4 regions of the Streptomyces sp. NPDC004126 genome follow, and region 3 is predicted to be linked to each of the others. Evidence: riboswitches for the same ligand, from Rfam matches in the RefSeq annotation. Region 3 holds a riboswitch; each other region holds the start of a gene.
What was found. Region 3 has a riboswitch for cobalamin ahead of ACQKM2_RS06880 (prenyltransferase/squalene oxidase repeat-containing protein). Riboswitches for the same ligand answer to the same signal wherever they lie in the genome.

Region 1 (4,201 bases), on a different contig from region 3:
GGCCGCCCGGAAGCGGCCGGTGTCCAGGCCGAGGGTGCGCGCGCCCTCCTCCCCCGCGAGCAGCAGGTCCAGCGGCCGGGCCAGGGCGGTGAGCAGGGCGGTACCGGCGAGCAGCGCGGCGGCCGGCAGGGCGAGTTCGTCCCAGCGGGCTCCGCCGAGGCCGCCGAGGGTCCAGAACAGGGCGGTGCGCAGCTGGTCGGGTTTCGCGGACAGGACGAGGACCAGGCTGGTCAGCGCGGAGAGGATGTACTGGACGGCGACCCCGGCCAGGATCAGCCGGCCGGTGGTCATGGTGCCGCCGCGGCGGGCCAGGGCGTAGACGGCGACGAGGGCGGCCGTGGAACCGGCGAACGCGGCGGCCGGCAGCCCGACTCCGCCCGCGGCCGCGGCGGCGCTCGAACCGGACACGATGACCAGCACCGCTCCGGTCGATGCCCCGGAGGAGGCCCCGAGCAGGAAGGGGTCGGCGAGCGGGTTGCGCACGAGGGCCTGGAGCACGGCCCCGGTCACGGCCAGTCCGGCCCCGACGACGGCTCCGAGCAGGACGCGCGGCATCCGCACGTCCCACACGATGGAGGCGAAGGCCCCGGGCGTGCCCGGGCCGCCGAGGACGGTGTCGAGGACCTGGCCGGGCGGGATCCGTACGGGCCCCAGCGCCAGCCCCGCCACCATCGAGACGGCGAGCGCGGCGGCGAGCACCACCAGCGAGAGCCCCCGCCTCACGGGGTGTCGGGGTGCAGCTGGCGGCCGAGGGACTCGACGGCGTCGGCGACGCGCACGCCGAGCACGGCGGAGGAGAGGGGCAGCACGGCGAACCGCCGGTTCTTGACGGCGGGAACCTCCGCCAGCGCGGGGTCGTTCAACAGCCGCTGCTTCTTGGCCTCCACGGTGGTGCCGCCGTAGTCGTAGATCAGCACGACCTCGGGAGCCCGCTCGATGACCTTCTCCCACGGCACGTCGCCGAAGGTGTCCTTGAGGTCGCCGAACACGTTCGCGCCCCCGGCGAGGGAGACGATCTCGTTGCCGATGCCGTTGCCTCCCGAGGTGAAGGCGGAGGCCTCTCCGGAGTCGTAGACGAAGACGGACGGACGGGCCCGGTCCTTCACCCGTGCGGTGACGGCGTCGACGCGCCGCTGCTCCTCCCGGACGAGCTCCTCGCCGCGCTCGGGCACGCCGAAGGTCCGGGCGACCTCGGTGATCTCGGTCTTCAGCTGTTCGAGCCCGACCGGGCCCTGGGTGCAGTACTCCACGCTCAGCCGTGACCCGATGCCGGCCTTGGCCAGCGTCTGGCGGTCCCTGCCCTGCCCCTTGTCGAAGGCGCTGGCGTAACCGCCGTACACGAAGTCGGGGTTGGCGCCGAGGAGGACCTCCTTCGAGGGGTACTCCTTCGCCAGCACCTTGATCTTGTCGTAGGCGGGCCGGTAGGCGGGCAGCACGGAGTCGTCGAGGTAGGCGGTCCCGGCCATCCGGTCCTGCAGCCCGAGGGCCAGCATGATCTCGGTGGCGTGCTGGTTCATGGTGACGGCCCGCTCGGGCGGCGCCTGGTAGGTGCTGCTGACACCGCAGTTGGTGACGGTGTACGGGAATCCGGGCGCGGCCTGCGCCCCGGCGGCGGACCGCTCGGCCCCGGCGGGCCCGCCGCAGGCGGCGAGCGGCACGACAAGCGCGAAGCGCAGGAAGGAGCGCACGGCGGCGCGGACACGCGACATGGTGAGGCCTCTCCGGGGGATCCTCGTCCCCGGTCGAAGTGAAGAGGCGGTGCGTCAGTGTCTGACTCCCGGCCCCCGCGCGCGTGCACGCGGCGGCCGGTCACAGTGGCGGGACCGCACCGGATTCACACCGGTTTCCTGTCCTGCACCGCCGGGACAACCCGGCCAAGTCTGCCAGATGCGGTCTTTGCGCCCACGGGTGGGCCGTTCAGCCCGTCAGGGCCGGCATCGCCGGGATCCACCGCGCGAGCCATCCGCCCGGCTCGGCCGTGAAGTGGTCGGCGCCCCCGACCTCCCACCAGGACCGGAGCGCCGTCGTCCGCACGGTTTCGCCGGACCGCTTGTCGGTGTACTCGACGGCCCGCTCCCCGCTCGCCCGCACGGCCACCTGGCCGCGCTTGCAGGCGGCCGGGTAGTCGTTCCAGTTCACCTGCGCCTCCGACCACAGCAGTTCCTGCATGGCACCGGTGGACATGCGGTGCAGCCGCTTGTGGGAGAAGTGCGCCTGGGCGGCCATGGAGATCGAGTTGCGGACCGCGTCGCGCTGCCGCCAGACGAAGTAGTTGGCGACCTCGACGGGGTCGGACAGGGTGAAGACCCGCGCGTCGAAGAGGGCCCGCCGGCCGGGCCGGCGCTCGCCCAGGACCGCGGTGGCCAGCGACGCCGACACCGACAGCTGCTTGGCGACGACACCGCCGAACCAGGGCTCGGAGCCCTGACTGGCGAAGTCGGTGAGCAGCAGGCTGATCTCGTCGGACTGGTGGTAGGCGAAGGCCGTGCCGCTGACCTCGGCACAGAGCGCCTCGGTGACGGCGGCCATGTCCTTGACGAAGCCCAGGTCGAACGGCTTGTCCGCGTCCCGCAGGTAGGTGTGGAAGGCGCGTCCGTCGAGGCGCAGGATCGTGTAGGTGCGGCGGGGCAGCACAGCCCGGTGCGCGGCCTCGTACCGTTTCATGCGGTCGCCGAGTGCGGTCGTGTCGCTCATGCCACAGGGTACCGGGGCACGTTGGAGGGCCACTCGGAATTACCGCCGCACCCGCTCAGCCGGCGAAGCGCTCCCCGTCACTGGCACTGTCGCTGTAGCCTCGCTGAGGGCTCGCTCCCTGATGGCGCCGAACAACTGGATCGTGGTGGCGGCGAGGACGTCGTCCCCGCCGATGGTCCGCGCGTCGCCGGTGCGGACGGACAGGGCGCGGAGGGATTCCGGCAGCGGCGGGAGCGCTGCCTGCTCGCCCGGCATCACCAGGGTGACCGTGCCGAACCGCTTGATCCCGCCCTCACGGACGACCATGGCCGCGTCCCGGGCGAGGTCCGCCATGAACACGCTCGCCATTCCGTCCAGGTCGCGGACCATCGCCGGGACTGCCGCCGCCCCTCGGCTCCGCAGCAGCTTCCTGACCCCGGCCTCGAACCTGTGGGCACCGACGACAGCGCTCGGTCTGCGCGACCTGCTGCGCTTGGGAGAGGGCACGAGGACACCCTCGGCGTCGTACGTCTCGCCGGTCAGGCCGTGAAACGTCGGGCTGTGCCGGTACCACTCGCCCGCCACCTCGACCTCGACGTTCCGGCCGATCGCCGAGACGAGGTCCCGGGGGATCAGCTTCCTCCGGCCCTCCTCCGCCGCCGCTCTCATCGCGCCGTCGATGATCTCCGTCACCACGGTCCGCGTCACCGACGCGGCGGCCCGGGCGGCCGCCCGGGACACGTGCATCGGCGTCACGTCCCGGAACACCGCTTTGACGAGAGCGGGCTTGAAGTCCGGCTCAGGACGTGCGGGCCTCAAGGTCATCGGAAAGGACGCTCCCTGCTGTCGTCGACGGCACCCGGCCCCAGCAGAAAAACGGGCTCCGGGAGAGTCCTCCCGGAGCCCGTTCTACGTGAAATGCCTGGTCAGGCATGGCAGGGGTAGCAGGATTCGAACCTACGACATCTGGTTTTGGAGACCAGCGCTCTGACCAGCTGAGCTATACCCCTTCGGTGGGTCACACCCTGCCATGAAGCGGCCGGAAGATCCAATCCATTTTCCGCGTCGCCGGTGGCGGGAGCCGGGTGGGCGGAGGATCGTGGGCGGGGAGGGGGCGGATCGGCGAGGCCGGGAGGCGTGGTGCGTCACCGTCCGGGGCGTCTACTGGGGCCCCTGCTCCTGCTGCTGCTCGTCGGGGCCGGGCCCGACGGGTCCGGGGAGACCGTGTCCCTCGACGGGGACCGGCCCGGGGAGCGGCTCGACGTGACCCTGACCCGGGTCGTCGACCCCGCGGGCCGGGCCGGCTCCGAGCGGCTGGTGGCGGTGGAGCTGCGGCTGGAGAACACCGGGTCGGTGCCGTACGAGGACTCCCCCGCGCCGGCCGCGCACCTGCTCGACACCGCGGGGCAGCGGTTCACGGGGACGGCCGCCGCGACCGGTGCGGGGCCGAGCCTGCCGGACACCGTGACCCTCGCCCCCGGGGACTCGGCCTCGGGCTTCGTGACCTTCCGGGTGCCGGAGGCCGCCG
Region 2 (4,201 bases), on a different contig from region 3:
GGCCGGGACGGCGGCGGCGGCGCCGGACGCGGCGCGGGCGATCTTCGTCGCCGGGCGGGAGCGCAGGTAGTAGGTGGTCTTCAGACCCTGCTTCCAGGCGTACGCGTACATCGAGCTGAGCTTGCCGATGGTGGGCGTCTCCAGGAACAGGTTCAGCGACTGGCTCTGGTCCAGGTACGGCGTACGGGCCGCCGCCATGTCGATCAGGCCGCGCTGCGGGATCTCCCACGCCGTGCGGTACAGCTCGCGGATCTCGGCCGGGATCCAGCCGAAGCCCTGGACGGAGCCGGAGGAGTCGCGCAGCGCCTCGCGGGTCTGCGCGTCCCACACGCCGAGCTGCTTGAGGTCCTCCACCAGGTAGCCGTTGACCTGGAGGAACTCGCCGCTGAGGGTCTCGCGCTTGAAGAGGTTGGAGACCTGCGGCTCGATGCACTCGTACACGCCCGCGATCGAGGCGATCGTCGCCGTCGGGGCGATGGCCAGCAGCAGGGAGTTGCGCATGCCGCTCTTCGCGATCCGGGCGCGCAGGGCCTCCCAGCGCTCGGGCCAGTGGCGCTCGGTCTCGTAGTGGTCCGGGTGCAGGACGCCCTGGGCGGTACGGGTCTCGGCCCAGGCCGGGAGCGGGCCGGAACGCTCGGCGAGGTCGCAGGAGGCCTCGTACGCGGCCAGCATGATCCGCTCGGAGATCTTCGTGGACAGGGCCTTCGCCTCGGCCGAGTCGAAGGGCATGCGCAGCTTGAAGAAGACGTCCTGCAGACCCATCGCGCCCAGGCCCACCGGACGCCACTTGGCGTTGGAGCGGCCGGCCTGCTCGGTCGGGTAGAAGTTGATGTCCACGACGCGGTCGAGGAAGGTCACGGCGGTGCGGACGGTCTCGTCCAGGCGCGCCCAGTCCATCTCCCCGTCGGCGACGAACGCGCCGAGGTTGACCGAGCCGAGGTTGCAGACGGCCGTCTCGGCGTCGTTGGTGACCTCGATGATCTCGGTGCAGAGGTTGGAGGAGTGGACGACGGTGCCGGGCAGCGCGGTCTGGTTCGCGGTCCGGTTGGAGGCGTCCTTGAAGGTCATCCAGCCCTGGCCGGTCTGCGCGAGGGTGCGCATCATGCGGCCGTACAGGTCGCGGGCCGGCATGGTCTTCTTGGCGAGGCCGGCCGCCTCCGCCTTGACGTAGGCGGCGTCGAACTCGTCGCCGTAGAGGTCGACCAGCTCGGGGACGTCGGCCGGGGAGAACAGCGACCAGTCGGCGTCGGCGTTCACGCGGCGCATGAACTCGTCCGGGATCCAGTGCGCGAGGTTGAGGTTGTGCGTACGGCGCTGGTCCTCGCCGGTGTTGTCGCGGAGCTCCAGGAACTCCTCGATGTCCGCGTGCCAGGTCTCCAGGTAGACGGCGGCGGCGCCCTTGCGGCGGCCGCCCTGGTTCACGGCGGCGACGGAGGCGTCGAGGGTCTTCAGGAACGGCACGATGCCGTTGGAGTGGCCGTTGGTGCCGCGGATCAGCGAACCGCGGGCGCGGATGCGGGAGTACGAGAGGCCGATGCCGCCGGCGTGCTTGGACAGGCGCGCCACCTGGTGGTAGCGGTCGTAGATCGAGTCCAGCTCGTCCAGCGGGGAGTCCAGCAGGTAGCAGGAGGACATCTGCGGGTGGCGGGTGCCGGAGTTGAAGAGGGTGGGGGAGGACGGCAGGTAGTCGAGCCGGCTCATCAGGGTGTAGAGCGAGGCGACTTCCTCGACGGCCTGGACGCTCTCGTCCTCGGCCAGGCCGCAGGCCACGCGCAGCATGAAGTACTGCGGGGTCTCGATCACCTGGCGGGTGATCGGGTGGCGCAGCAGGTAGCGGCTGTGCAGGGTGCGCAGGCCGAAGAAGCCGAAGCGGTCGTCCGCGCCCTCGGCGAGCGCGTGCTCGACCAGCGCGTTCAGGCGGGCGGCGTGGGCGGCGACGAACTCGGCGGTGCGGTCGGCGATCAGGCCCTCGCGGTGGCCGACGGCGACGGACTCGGCGAAGGAGGTCGAGCCCTGGCCGGCGGCCTCGTCGGCCACGGCCAGCGTCAGCAGGCGGGCGGCGAGCCGGGAGTAGGCGGGGTCCTCGGAGATCAGGCCCGCCGCGGCCTCGGTGGCCAGCCCGCGCAGCTCGGCCTCGTCGGCGGAGGCGCTGCGGCCGCGCAGGGCGGCGGCGGCGACCCGGCCGGGGTCGGTGTCGGGGAGGTCGGCGGTCAGCTCGGTGAGAGTACGCAGCAGCGCGGCCCCCGGGCCTTCGGTGGTGTCGCCAGAAACGGACTCGGCGCGCGGTGCGGAAGGCGCGATGGTCACGGCGGGAGCTCTCCCTCGCTCGGCCCGGTCGTCGGCGGATCGGGGCGCGGGGAGGCGCATGCGGGCGCGACGGGGTCGCGTACTCGCCGCATGGCGTCCACCGGCCCAACCGCGAGGCCCGGACGTGTCGGCACCCGGTTCGGTCGACCCGGGCGCACTGTCGGCAGGTCCTCGGACTTTTCATACCGTTGCGGGACAGTTCCGGATTCACACCGGATTCCCCTGCGGCGACAGCGAGGATGAGCATACATGTGGGGGGCCGCCCGTGCGCGACCCACCACATGTTGTGTCGGCGCGGCTACAGCTCCAGACGGTAGGTCAGTAGTTTCAGGGCCGGAACGGGCGACCAGTCGAGCCCGGGAGTGCGTACGAAGCCCAGCCGCTCGTAGATCCGCTGGGCGCCCAGCATGGCCGGCTGGGTGGACAGCACCAGGGCCGTGACGCCCAGGGCGCGGGCCCGTTCGGCGCAGGCCCGCACGAGGGCCTGCCCGACGCCCTTGCCGCGCGCCTCGGTGGCCACCGCGAGCATCCGGAACTCGGCCTCGCCGGGTCCGGCCACGTCCGCGAGCCGGCTGCCGGGTGCGGCGAACGTCACCCCGCCGAGCACCCGGCCGTCCTCCACGGCGACGAGCACCTCCCCGTCACCGGCCCGGCCGGCGACGTCGCGCAGGACGTTCAGGTAGCGGTCGTCCTCGTTCTGGTCGAGCAGCCCGTCCCCGGTGTAGGCCTGCCCGGTGATCTCGCCGAGCCGGGCGTATTCGTCTTCCCTTGCCGTCCTGATCTCGAAGTCCATGCCGCCGAGTGTGCCGGACGGGTGTCAGCGGTCGGCGCTATCGTCGGAGACAGCACCGTCGAGGAAGGCGAGCGAGGCATGACCCTCATGACTGACCATCCCCACATGACGACCGAGGACTTCGAAGCCGTGGCGCGCATAGCGGCCCGCGAGCGGGTGGGGACACGGCTGGAGTTCATCGACGGGGTTATCAGGAGCAAGGCCATGCCGGACGGCGACCACCAGATGATCATTCAGTGGCTCACCCGGATCTGCTTGCAACATCGGCCGGAGCTCTGGCTGCACGCGGGGCAGTGCATCAAGGCCCAGGAGTACCGGACGGGCCGGGCCATTCCAGACGGAGTGCTCGCGCCGTCCCAGGCGTTCGTCGGGCAGGGGGACTGGGTAGAGCCCGAGCCGATCCTCATGGCCGTCGAGGTGACCTCCTGGGACTCCGACACGGTGCGCCGGGACCATGTTGAGAAGCCGCGCGCCTACGCGGAGACGGGTATCCCCGTGTACCTGCTGATCGACCGGGCGAAGTGCGAGATCTCCGTCTACAGCCAGCCCAACGGCCGCCGGTACGAGAGCATCCACATCGTGCCCTACGGCATGGAGATCGCCCTTCCCGACCCCGTCGGCATCACGCTCCAGACCGAGGTCCTCAAGGACTGGGTGCGCTGACCCGCGCACGACGAAGGGCCCCGCCGATACGGCGGGGCCCTTCGTCGTCCTTCAACAGCAGCGGAAGCCCTCGCGGGGGTCCGCCTCGCGGGCGTCCGTGCGGGCCCGCTCGAAGGCGCGCCGGGTCAGGACCTCGGCGTCCGGGTCGTGCGAGCGGGTGTGCGCCACGTAGCGGTCGTACGCGGCCTCGCCGGAGAACTCCCGTACGTAGAACCGGGCCTTCGCCAGCGCCCCGCGCACCCCGCTCACGCGACCGGCTCCTTGGCCTTGCCCCCGCTCCCGTCGAGGCCGGCGGCCGCGAGCTCGGCCTTCTCCTCGGCGGTGGCGATGAGCCCGGCCGGGGCGATGATCTTCGACTCGGTCCACGGCACCTCGGACAGGCTGACCGCAGCCGGGTTCCGGACGGCCTTGAGGCAGACCCGGGCCGCGTCCACCAGC
Region 3 (4,201 bases):
GCAGGGTGGCGTCGTTGCCGCCCGTGGCCGCCAGCGCGTAGGCGCCGTCGATGGTCATTCCGTAGTCGGCGAAGCCGGGGCTGCTCTCGTAGTAGCGGCCCTGGATCAGCTGCTTGGGAGCGGTGAGGTAGGCCACGGCCTTCTTCAGGTCCGGGCCGTCACCGGCCGGGGGCGTGGTCGGGGGGTCGCTCTTCTTGGTGGTGAGGGCGACGAGGTCGCTCTTGGCAGCGGCGACGGCAACGGGCGCCGTGGCGAAGAGCCGCGATTCCGTGTCGTCCTCTTCGAAGCCGAAGCCGCCCGCGGGGAACTGGTGGCGCGAGAGCCAGGAGAGGCCGGCGTCGGCGAAGGCGTCGTCGCCGAGTGCACGAAGGGCCTGGGCGGCCCAGGCGGTGGAGGCGGGACTGCCGGTTGTCATGTAGGAGGCGGAGGGCCAGGCACCGGTCGCCAGCTGGGACTTCTTGAGGTAGCCGCGGGCCTTCTGGACAGCGGCGTCGTGGCCGCCGGCCCGCCTGAGGGCCAGGGTGATCAGACCGGTGGAGTTGGCGTCGCTGTCGCACCTGCCGCCGGTGCGGATGAGGATGCCGGTGAATCCGCCGTCCTCGCACTGCAGGCCGGTCAGCCGGTTCACGGCGTCGGCGGGCGGGGTGACGCCGCCGTTCAGCAGGGCGATGACGGCCATGGCCTGGGCGTCGGACTGGCCGGTGGTGCGGAAGTCGCCCTTGGTGAGGCAGCCGTCGACCGGGGCGCCGTCGCCGGCGTTCCGGGGGCAGACGTACTTCACGAGATCCCCGAGCAGGTCGTGTCCGCCGAAGGCGCGGGGGTCCTTGCCGGTGGCTTCGGCGACCAGTGCGAGGCGCGCGGCGGCGGTGGCGTCGGGGATGCCGTCCTTGCCGGCCGGGTAGGCGTACGCGTCCGTCTGAGCGGGAGCGGCCAGGAAGTCGGCCGCCTTCTTCGCCGCCGGGCTCTTCGGGTCGGCGGACACCAGGGCGAAGACCGCCTCGGTGGTGAGGAAGTGGTTCGCGGTGGTGGCACCGTCGTCGACGACGCGTTCCCCGTCCGTCAGCTTTCCGGTGATCCAGCGGATCGCGGCGGGCGCGTCGACCTTCCCTGCGGGCACGGTGGGCGGAGCCGTGGGAACGGTCGGATCGGGGGTGGTCCCGCCTCCGGCCCGCACCTCGTCGGGGGAGAACGAGGGCTTGCCGGAGGTGCCGCCGACGTCCGTGCCGCCGAACACCCAGGCGTCCACGTCGCCGGGCTTCGGCGTGCGCGCCATCGCGCCGAGGGGGCTGTAGGTCCAGTTCTTCTCACCGGGGGAGGCGATCCAGTACGACCAGTAGGCGGTGGCCTGGGGGGTGAGGACGCAGTCCTCCTTGTCCGGCGTGGGGTATTGGGTCCCGGTGCCCTTGCCGATGCGGCAGATGAACCCGTCGCCGTCGTGGACGGTGCCCACGGTGGTGAAGCCGCCGGTGTGCAGCAGCTCGTACCCGGTGGTGGGCGTGGTGTCACAGCCACGCTCGACCTTGCCGCCGAAGGGACCGAAGTCGACCGCGACGATGGCGCCCGTGGTGGCGGTGCACTGCTCGATCGGATCGGCCGAGGCGGGAGCCGTCCCGCCCACGAAAGCCACGCTCGCGGCGAAGGTCAGGAGCGCCGCCGACATGAGCGACAGCAGTCCCTTGCTGCGCATGCGTTGCTGTGATCGCTCTGCGGTCCCCACCACGGCCCCTCGTGTCGGCCGGGCGGACCTGTGCGTGGCAAAAGGTCTTCCGAAGGCATGACGCCATGGGGAAGCCGTTCGAACCACGCCGTAGTCCGCGACGGCGTTTCTCGCTGCAAAAACCTGGCTCCAGGCATTCCGACTCGCCCGGACGGTGCCGGGCCTACGGTTGCGGGTCAGCGCCGGATTTCGACCGGCTTCCCCTGGAACTGAGTGCTTATCAGTCGGAGTGGACCACGCTGATAAAGACAGCGTCAAGGTGGTCTGCGTCTCACGCGTCACCGGCCCCGGTCCGCGCGACCGCCCGCCGCATTCGTCGCTGGCGGACCTGTGATCGCTCGGGTAGCGTCCTGGGCTGCCACATGGGGGAACCCGGTGTGAATCCGGGGCTGACGCGCAGCGGTGTGGGACGGCAGGGGGCCGTTCACGAGCCCGAATGCCCGTGCGGCGAGGCAATTCACCAGCCGTACCACGCGTTCGGACGGCGGCCACCGTGCTCCGGGCTGCCCGCTCGCAGGAGCATCGGTCAGGTCGGCGTCCCTCATTCCAGGAGCAGGCCATGTCCCGTCCCCGTACCTCCCGCCGTTCTGCGCTCGCGGTGCCCGCCGCGCTCGGCGCCCTCGTTCTCACCGCGCTGCCGGCCTTCGCCACGTCGTCGCCCGCGCAGATCGCCACGTCCAGGACCAATGGTGTGGCATATCTCAAGTCCCTTCAGGCAGCGGACGGTTCGTATGCCGGCGCCGGCCTGTCGAACGAGTGGGCGTTCACCGCTTTCGCCGCCGCCGGCACGGCCGTCGTCGACGTCTACCCGGGCGGCGACACGACGAAGAACGCGCGGACCGTCTACCGCAACCTGCTGTCGACGGCGGGCTGGCCGCAGGCCTCCCCGGTCGTCACCGACTACGAACGCGGCACGCTGAACGCCTACGCCGCGGGCATCGACCCGGCCCGCGTCTCGGCCTCCCGCAACCTCATCGCGAACGTCTACTCCTACTGGCAGACGGCCGAGGCGGGCTACTTCGGTCCGTCGGGGAACTTCAACGGCACGGTCTTCGCGGCCCTTTCGCTGGGCGGCGCCAAGACGCAGGGCGGCGCGCAGCGCGTCCCGCAGGCGCTGACCGACTCCATGGTCACCCGCATCCGCGCCAACCAGCACGTGGACGGCGGCTGGACCTTCAACAAGGCCGAGGGCAACCCCACCGTCCTGAACTCCGCGAGCGACGTCGACATGACGGGCGCCGCCATGGCCGCGCTGTGCGTCTCCGGGGTCCCGAACACCGACACCGACGTCGTCCAGGCGAAGAACTTCCTCAAGAGCACCCTCGTCCCGGGCACCGGTGCGTTCAACTCCCTGTACGGGGTCAACACCAGCTCCAACGGCTGGGGCGTCGCGGGTCTGAACGCCTGCGGATTCAACCCGCAGACCGGCGACTTCCTCACCGGCAGCGGCAAGACCCCGATCGACTTCCTGATCGCCAACCAGTACAACCCGGCCGGCGGCTTCAAGTACAAGCCCTCCGACACCACCCCCTCGGCCTACTCTTCGATCGACGCGCTGCGCGCGGTCGCGGGCGGCGGTTTCACCACCGCCCCGCCGGTCCCGGTCACCCCGGGCGCCCCGCAGTGGGTCGCCCAGTCGACCTTCACCTCCGGGACCGCGACGAAGCTGGCACTGACGGTCGACGACGGCGCCGGAAACCTGAAGGTCTGCTCGGTGGCCTTCACGCCGACGGGTACGACCACCACCCTCGGCGACGTCCTGGCCGCCGCGACCAGCGCGGCCACGCCCTCGGGCTGCGTCACGGCCGTGACCCCGTCCTCCGGCACGGGAACCATCACCAGTGTCAACGGCAAGGCCAACAGCGGCTCGAACACCTGGAAGGTCAGCGTCGACGGCTCCTCCTTCGCCGGGGCGCTCCGCGAGAAGGTCATCAACGTGGGCGACACCATCGCACTGCGGTGGGGCGCCTGACCATCCGGTGGCGGTGGGGGTTGCAAGGTTCCGACGGACGCTCCCACGACCGTTCCCCAGACGGCCAAGGGCCTGCTCAGCGGCTTGGAAGCCGCAGTAGAGCAGGCCCACCGAGTGATCGGAAGGCAGGCGGAAGCACCCTCCCGTGCTTCTGGCGGCCGTCAGCGCAGCCGTTAGGAGGTCCGGGGGAGCGCATACAGCGTGGATGCCCACCGCGCTTCCGTCGGGGTGGACTAGAACGACGTCCAGGTGAAGGCGACCTGGTCGCCCGCGTTGAGCTTGAACTGGCAGCCACCGACGGGGGTGGGAGTGCCGTTGACGGAGATGCTCCAGTAGGCGGAGCCGCCTCCGCTGACGTTCTTGATGGTGTCGACGGAGTAGTCGTCGAAGGACGCGTACCAAGTACCGTCCCAGCCGAAGTAGTTCAGGCGGGCAGCATCGTCGAGCGCCGCGGTCGGAGTGGGAACCTTGGACGGGTTGGCACCGCCGTTGGTGCCGTCGCACTTGTGGGT
Region 4 (4,201 bases), on a different contig from region 3:
CGAGCTCCTCCGGGGTCCGCGGCCCCGGCGCCCCGTCCGCCAGCACCCCGCGCGCCCGCAGGAACGCGCCGACCACCGGCGCCCAGGCCGACCGCAGCCCCGCCGACGCGAGCAGCTCCGGGTCCGCGAGCAGCTCGGCGGCCGGACCCGTGCGGATCCCCGACGGGGTCAGCACGGCCGCGTCGTCGGCCCAGCGCACCGCGAGGTCCACGTCGTGGGTGGCCATGACCACCGTGGTGCCGGCCGCGCGCAGCCCCGCGAGGACGTCCAGGAGGCGCTCCTGCCCGTCCGGGTCGAGCCCGGCGGTGGGCTCGTCCAGGATCAGCACCCGCGGGGCCATCGCCACCGCGCCCGCGATCGCCGCGCGCTTGCGCTGCCCGTACGACAGCAGGTGCGTCGGCCGGTCCCGCAGCGCGGTGATGTCCAGCGCGGCCAGCGCGGCGTCCACCCGCTCGCGGACCTCCGCCGCCGGCAGCCCCAGGTTCATCGGCCCGAAGGACACGTCCTGCTCCACGGAGGCCGCGAAGAGCTGGTCGTCCGGGTCCTGCACCACCAGCTGCACCGAGGTGCGCAGCCGGACCAGGCCCTTGCGGTCGTACGCCACCTCGGCGCCGCCGAGCCGCAGCGTCCCCGGGCCGGGCCGCAGGCCCCCGCTCAGCAGCCGCATCAGCGTGGTCTTGCCGCTGCCGTTGCGGCCGAGCAGCACCAGCGCGCGGCCCTCGGCGATGCCGAAGTCCACCCCCGACAGCACGGCCGGGCCGTCCTCGTACGCGTACCCCGCGCCGACCAGCTCCACCAACGGGGTCACAGCCACAGCTCCTTCAGTACGAGGGTCCCCGCGACCACGGCGGTCAGCAGGGCGGCGGACCCCGTCAGGAACCGCCAGGACAGCGCCGCGTCGGGCACCAGCACCCGCAGCGCGCCGTCGTAACCGCGCCCCGCCAGCCCCTCCTGGAGCCGGGCCGCGCGGTCGAAGGCCCGGACGAACGAGGTCGCCGCGAGCCCGGCCAGCGAACGCCACACCGCCGCCCGGCCCGCCTGCCCGAGCCGGGCCGCCTGGGCCCGCCGGACCTGGGCCATCGAGTCCAGCAGCAGGAAGCCGATCCGGTACATCACCAGGGCCACGTCCACCACCGGCGCCGGCACCCCGGCCCGCACCAGCCGCGGCAGCACGTCCGAGACCGGTGTCGTGAAGGCGAACAGCAGCACCCCGAGCGAGGCCGCCGAGGTGCGCAGCAGCAGCTCCGCCGCGTGCCGGGGCCCGTCCGGGGCCAGGGCGAGGAACCCGTCCGGGCCGCCCACCGACACCAGCAGCGGCAGCGCACCGGTCACGCAGAAGCCCAGCGGGACCCGGAAGGCCCGCCACAGCTGCCGCCCGGCCACGCCGGCCGGCCCGAGCAGCACGGCCAGGGTCGCGGCGGCCACCAGCGGCCCGCCCGGCCAGGGCGGCAGGCACACCGCGGTGACGGTGAGCCCGAGCCCCAGCAGGGCCTTCTCCAGGGGGTGGCGGCCCCGCCAGCGGCTGGAGTGCGCCGCCACGTCGATCGGCAGCACCGCCTACGACTCCGGGGTCGGGCGGGTCCGCCCGTCCTCGGCGTCCTGCGGGGCCCCGGATGCCGCGGCCTCGGCGAGGGCCTGCGCCGCGCCCTGGCGGCGGCCCTTGCGGACGCCGAAGTAGTAGGCGAGCACGCCCGCCCCGAGCGCCGCCTGGAGGGCGAACAGCGCCGACTCGACCTCGCCCGACGGGGGCTCGTACAGCGGGGCGAACCAGGGCTCGTAGTCCGGCTTCAGCTCGGTGATGGCCGCCTCGGCCTGCGCGTCGGCGCCGGCGAACGGCTCCTCCTTGCCGTCGCCGAGGCCCAGCGCGAGCGGGATTACGGCCAGCGCCGCCACCAGGAGCAGCAGCAGGGTGTTGATCTTCGCGTTCCTGCTCATCAGAGGGCCGCCTCCGGCTTCGCCTGCCTGCCGCCGGTCAGCTTCGCGACCCCGAGCCGGACCAGGTCCGACTTGCTGGACTGCATCAGCAGCCGCATCACGAGCACGGTCAGCAGCCCCTCGCTGACGGCGAGCGGGATCTGGGTGAGGGCGAAGATGCCCGCGAACTTCTCCAGGGAGCCCAGGAAGCCGCTCGCCGGGTCGGGGAAGGCCAGCGCCAGCTGGACGGAGGTGACGCAGTAGGTGACCAGGTCGGCGAAGAACGCGCCGAAGAAGACGGTCACCATCAGCGGCGCGCCGGACTTCCGCAGCAGTCGGTAGACCCCGTAGCCGGCCCAGGGCCCGGCGATGGCCATCGAGAAGACGTTGGCGCCCAGCGTGGTCAGTCCGCCGTGGGCCAGCAGCAGCGCCTGGAAGAGGAGGGTGATCGTGCCGAGCACCGCCATGATCGGCGGCCGGAAGAGGATGGCCCCGAGCCCCGTGCCCGTCGGGTGCGAACAACTGCCCGTCACCGAAGGGATCTTCAGGGCGGACAGGACGAACGTGAACGCGCCGGACGCCCCGAGCAGCAGCGTGCTCTCCGGGTTCGCCTTCACCTCGCGGGTCAGCGCGCGGACCCCGTGGACGACGAAGGGGGCGGACGCGGCGCCCCAGGCGGCCGCGTGCAAGGGGGGCAGGAACCCCTCGGCTATATGCATGGGTTGGGAGACCTCTCCAGCACCTCGTGGATGGACGACGCGCCCCGGCCGGTCTCCTGGCTCACGGGTACTGATGCCCTGGCTCCGCCTTCCCGGGACCGTGCGGTCTCCCGCGCGGGCCCAGTGGCTTCCCGCGGTGGAGAGTGGAGCCGGACTTCCCGATCACAGTGGCGAGGGCCGCACCGGTTTCCCACCGGTTTCCCGAACACCAAGGCCAGACGACCCTAGTCGCCCGCACGGACCGTCACAAGCCGGACCGATCCGGCCACCCGGCCGCCCCCCGGCGCACCCGTACGGGCCAGGCCCGCTGGCCGGGCCGCCGGGCGCCCGGCACGGTGGAGGGCATGGCCGCCGACGACAGCCCCCGGTACGAGGACCTCTCCGCCGTCTACGTGAACTGCACCCTCAAACGCTCTCCCGAGACCAGCAACACCGAGGGCCTGATCGCGCGGAGCCGGGCCGTCATGGAATCGGCCGGCGCGCGCACCTCGCTGATCCGCGCGGTCGACCACGACATCGCCACCGGCGTCTGGCCGGACATGACCGACCACGGCTGGGAGAGCGACCAGTGGCCGGTCCTGTACAGCCAGATCATGGACGCCGACATCCTGGTGCTGTGCGGCCCCATCTGGCTCGGCGACAACAGCTCCGTCATGAAGCAGGTCATCGAGCGGCTCTACGCCTGCTCCTCCCTGCTGAACGAGCAGGGGCAGTACGCCTACTACGGGCGCGTCGGCGGAGCGCTGATCACGGGGAACGAGGACGGCGTCAAGCACTGCGCCATGAACGTCCTCTACAGCCTCCAGCACCTCGGCTACGCGATCCCGCCCCAGGCCGACGCGGGCTGGATCGGCGAGGCCGGCCCCGGCCCCTCCTACCTGGACCCGGGCTCGGGCGGCCCGGAGAACGACTTCACCAACCGGAACACCACGTTCATGTCGTGGAACCTGATGCACCTGGCGGCGCTCCTCAAGCGCGCCGGAGGCGTGCCGGCCCACGGCAACCAGCGTTCCCTGTGGGACGCCGGCTGCCGTTTCGACTTCCCCAACCCCGAACACCGCTAGCCGGGCGGCTCCGGGGCCGTCAGCGGGTCAGCAGGTGTTGGGGTGCGGGAAGTCCAGTACGAGCCGCTCGGGCGAGTGCAGGACGGAGGTGTTCCAGGTCGGCTTGGTGTCGAAGGCGGCGCCGAAGGTCACGTACCCCTCGTAGTCGCCGGTCATGGCCATGCCCTTGAGCTTGCTGAGGTAGATCTTCTGGAGCCTGGGCCCCTGGTAGACGTTCTGCCCGGCGTCGTTGTGCCCTGCGGCCGGGTGCAGGCGGATCTCCAGGAAGTACTTCCCGGCCAGCGGCACGGGCTGTCCCGAGCCGTCGTAGACGAGCTCCGACACGGGAGTGACGGTGACCGGGGGCACGTAGCCCTGGAGGTCGATGACGAACCGGTCGTACGTGCAGTGCCCGCCCCAGCGGGCATTGACGACGAGCGGCGTCTGGGTGCGGGTGGTCGTGGTGGCTGCGGAGGCCGGCGACGCGGAGAGCGCGATCCCGGCGGTGAGCAGGGCACCCGTGGC

Region 1: another riboswitch for cobalamin. It lies ahead of ACQKM2_RS17155 (ABC transporter substrate-binding protein); the one in region 3 lies ahead of ACQKM2_RS06880 (prenyltransferase/squalene oxidase repeat-containing protein).
Region 2: another riboswitch for cobalamin. It lies ahead of ACQKM2_RS16665 (ribonucleoside-diphosphate reductase subunit alpha); the one in region 3 lies ahead of ACQKM2_RS06880 (prenyltransferase/squalene oxidase repeat-containing protein).
Region 4: another riboswitch for cobalamin. It lies ahead of ACQKM2_RS23725 (energy-coupling factor ABC transporter permease); the one in region 3 lies ahead of ACQKM2_RS06880 (prenyltransferase/squalene oxidase repeat-containing protein).

Annotation. Positions count from the first base shown of each region.
Region 1 is NZ_JBNNPF010000016.1:19,829-24,029, forward strand. It holds gene ACQKM2_RS17150 (FecCD family ABC transporter permease) at 1-723, opposite strand, end outside; gene ACQKM2_RS17155 (ABC transporter substrate-binding protein) at 720-1,709, opposite strand; cobalamin riboswitch at 1,745-1,886, opposite strand; gene ACQKM2_RS17160 (tRNA(His) guanylyltransferase Thg1 family protein) at 1,918-2,694, opposite strand; gene ACQKM2_RS17165 (hypothetical protein) at 2,734-3,498, opposite strand; tRNA gene ACQKM2_RS17170 (tRNA-Trp) at 3,607-3,683, opposite strand; gene ACQKM2_RS17175 (DUF4232 domain-containing protein) at 3,814-4,201, shown strand, end outside.
Region 2 is NZ_JBNNPF010000015.1:75,383-79,583, reverse strand. It holds gene ACQKM2_RS16665 (ribonucleoside-diphosphate reductase subunit alpha) at 1-2,307, opposite strand, end outside; adenosylcobalamin-variant (AdoCbl-variant) riboswitch at 2,465-2,541, opposite strand; gene ACQKM2_RS16660 (GNAT family N-acetyltransferase) at 2,606-3,100, opposite strand; gene ACQKM2_RS16655 (Uma2 family endonuclease) at 3,179-3,763, shown strand; gene ACQKM2_RS16650 (YbdD/YjiX family protein) at 3,815-4,012, opposite strand; gene ACQKM2_RS16645 (carbon starvation CstA family protein) at 4,009-4,201, opposite strand, start outside.
Region 3 is NZ_JBNNPF010000005.1:61,783-65,983, reverse strand. It holds gene ACQKM2_RS06880 (prenyltransferase/squalene oxidase repeat-containing protein) at 1-1,687, opposite strand, end outside; cobalamin riboswitch at 1,831-1,966, opposite strand; cobalamin riboswitch at 2,046-2,179, shown strand; gene ACQKM2_RS06875 (hypothetical protein) at 2,277-3,689, shown strand; gene ACQKM2_RS06870 (DUF4430 domain-containing protein) at 3,923-4,201, opposite strand, start outside.
Region 4 is NZ_JBNNPF010000026.1:15,559-19,759, reverse strand. It holds gene ACQKM2_RS23740 (energy-coupling factor ABC transporter ATP-binding protein) at 1-814, opposite strand, end outside; gene cbiQ (cobalt ECF transporter T component CbiQ) at 805-1,554, opposite strand; gene ACQKM2_RS23730 (energy-coupling factor ABC transporter substrate-binding protein) at 1,558-1,935, opposite strand; gene ACQKM2_RS23725 (energy-coupling factor ABC transporter permease) at 1,935-2,633, opposite strand; cobalamin riboswitch at 2,663-2,861, opposite strand; gene ACQKM2_RS23720 (flavodoxin family protein) at 2,978-3,697, shown strand; gene ACQKM2_RS23715 (AMIN-like domain-containing (lipo)protein) at 3,725-4,201, opposite strand, start outside.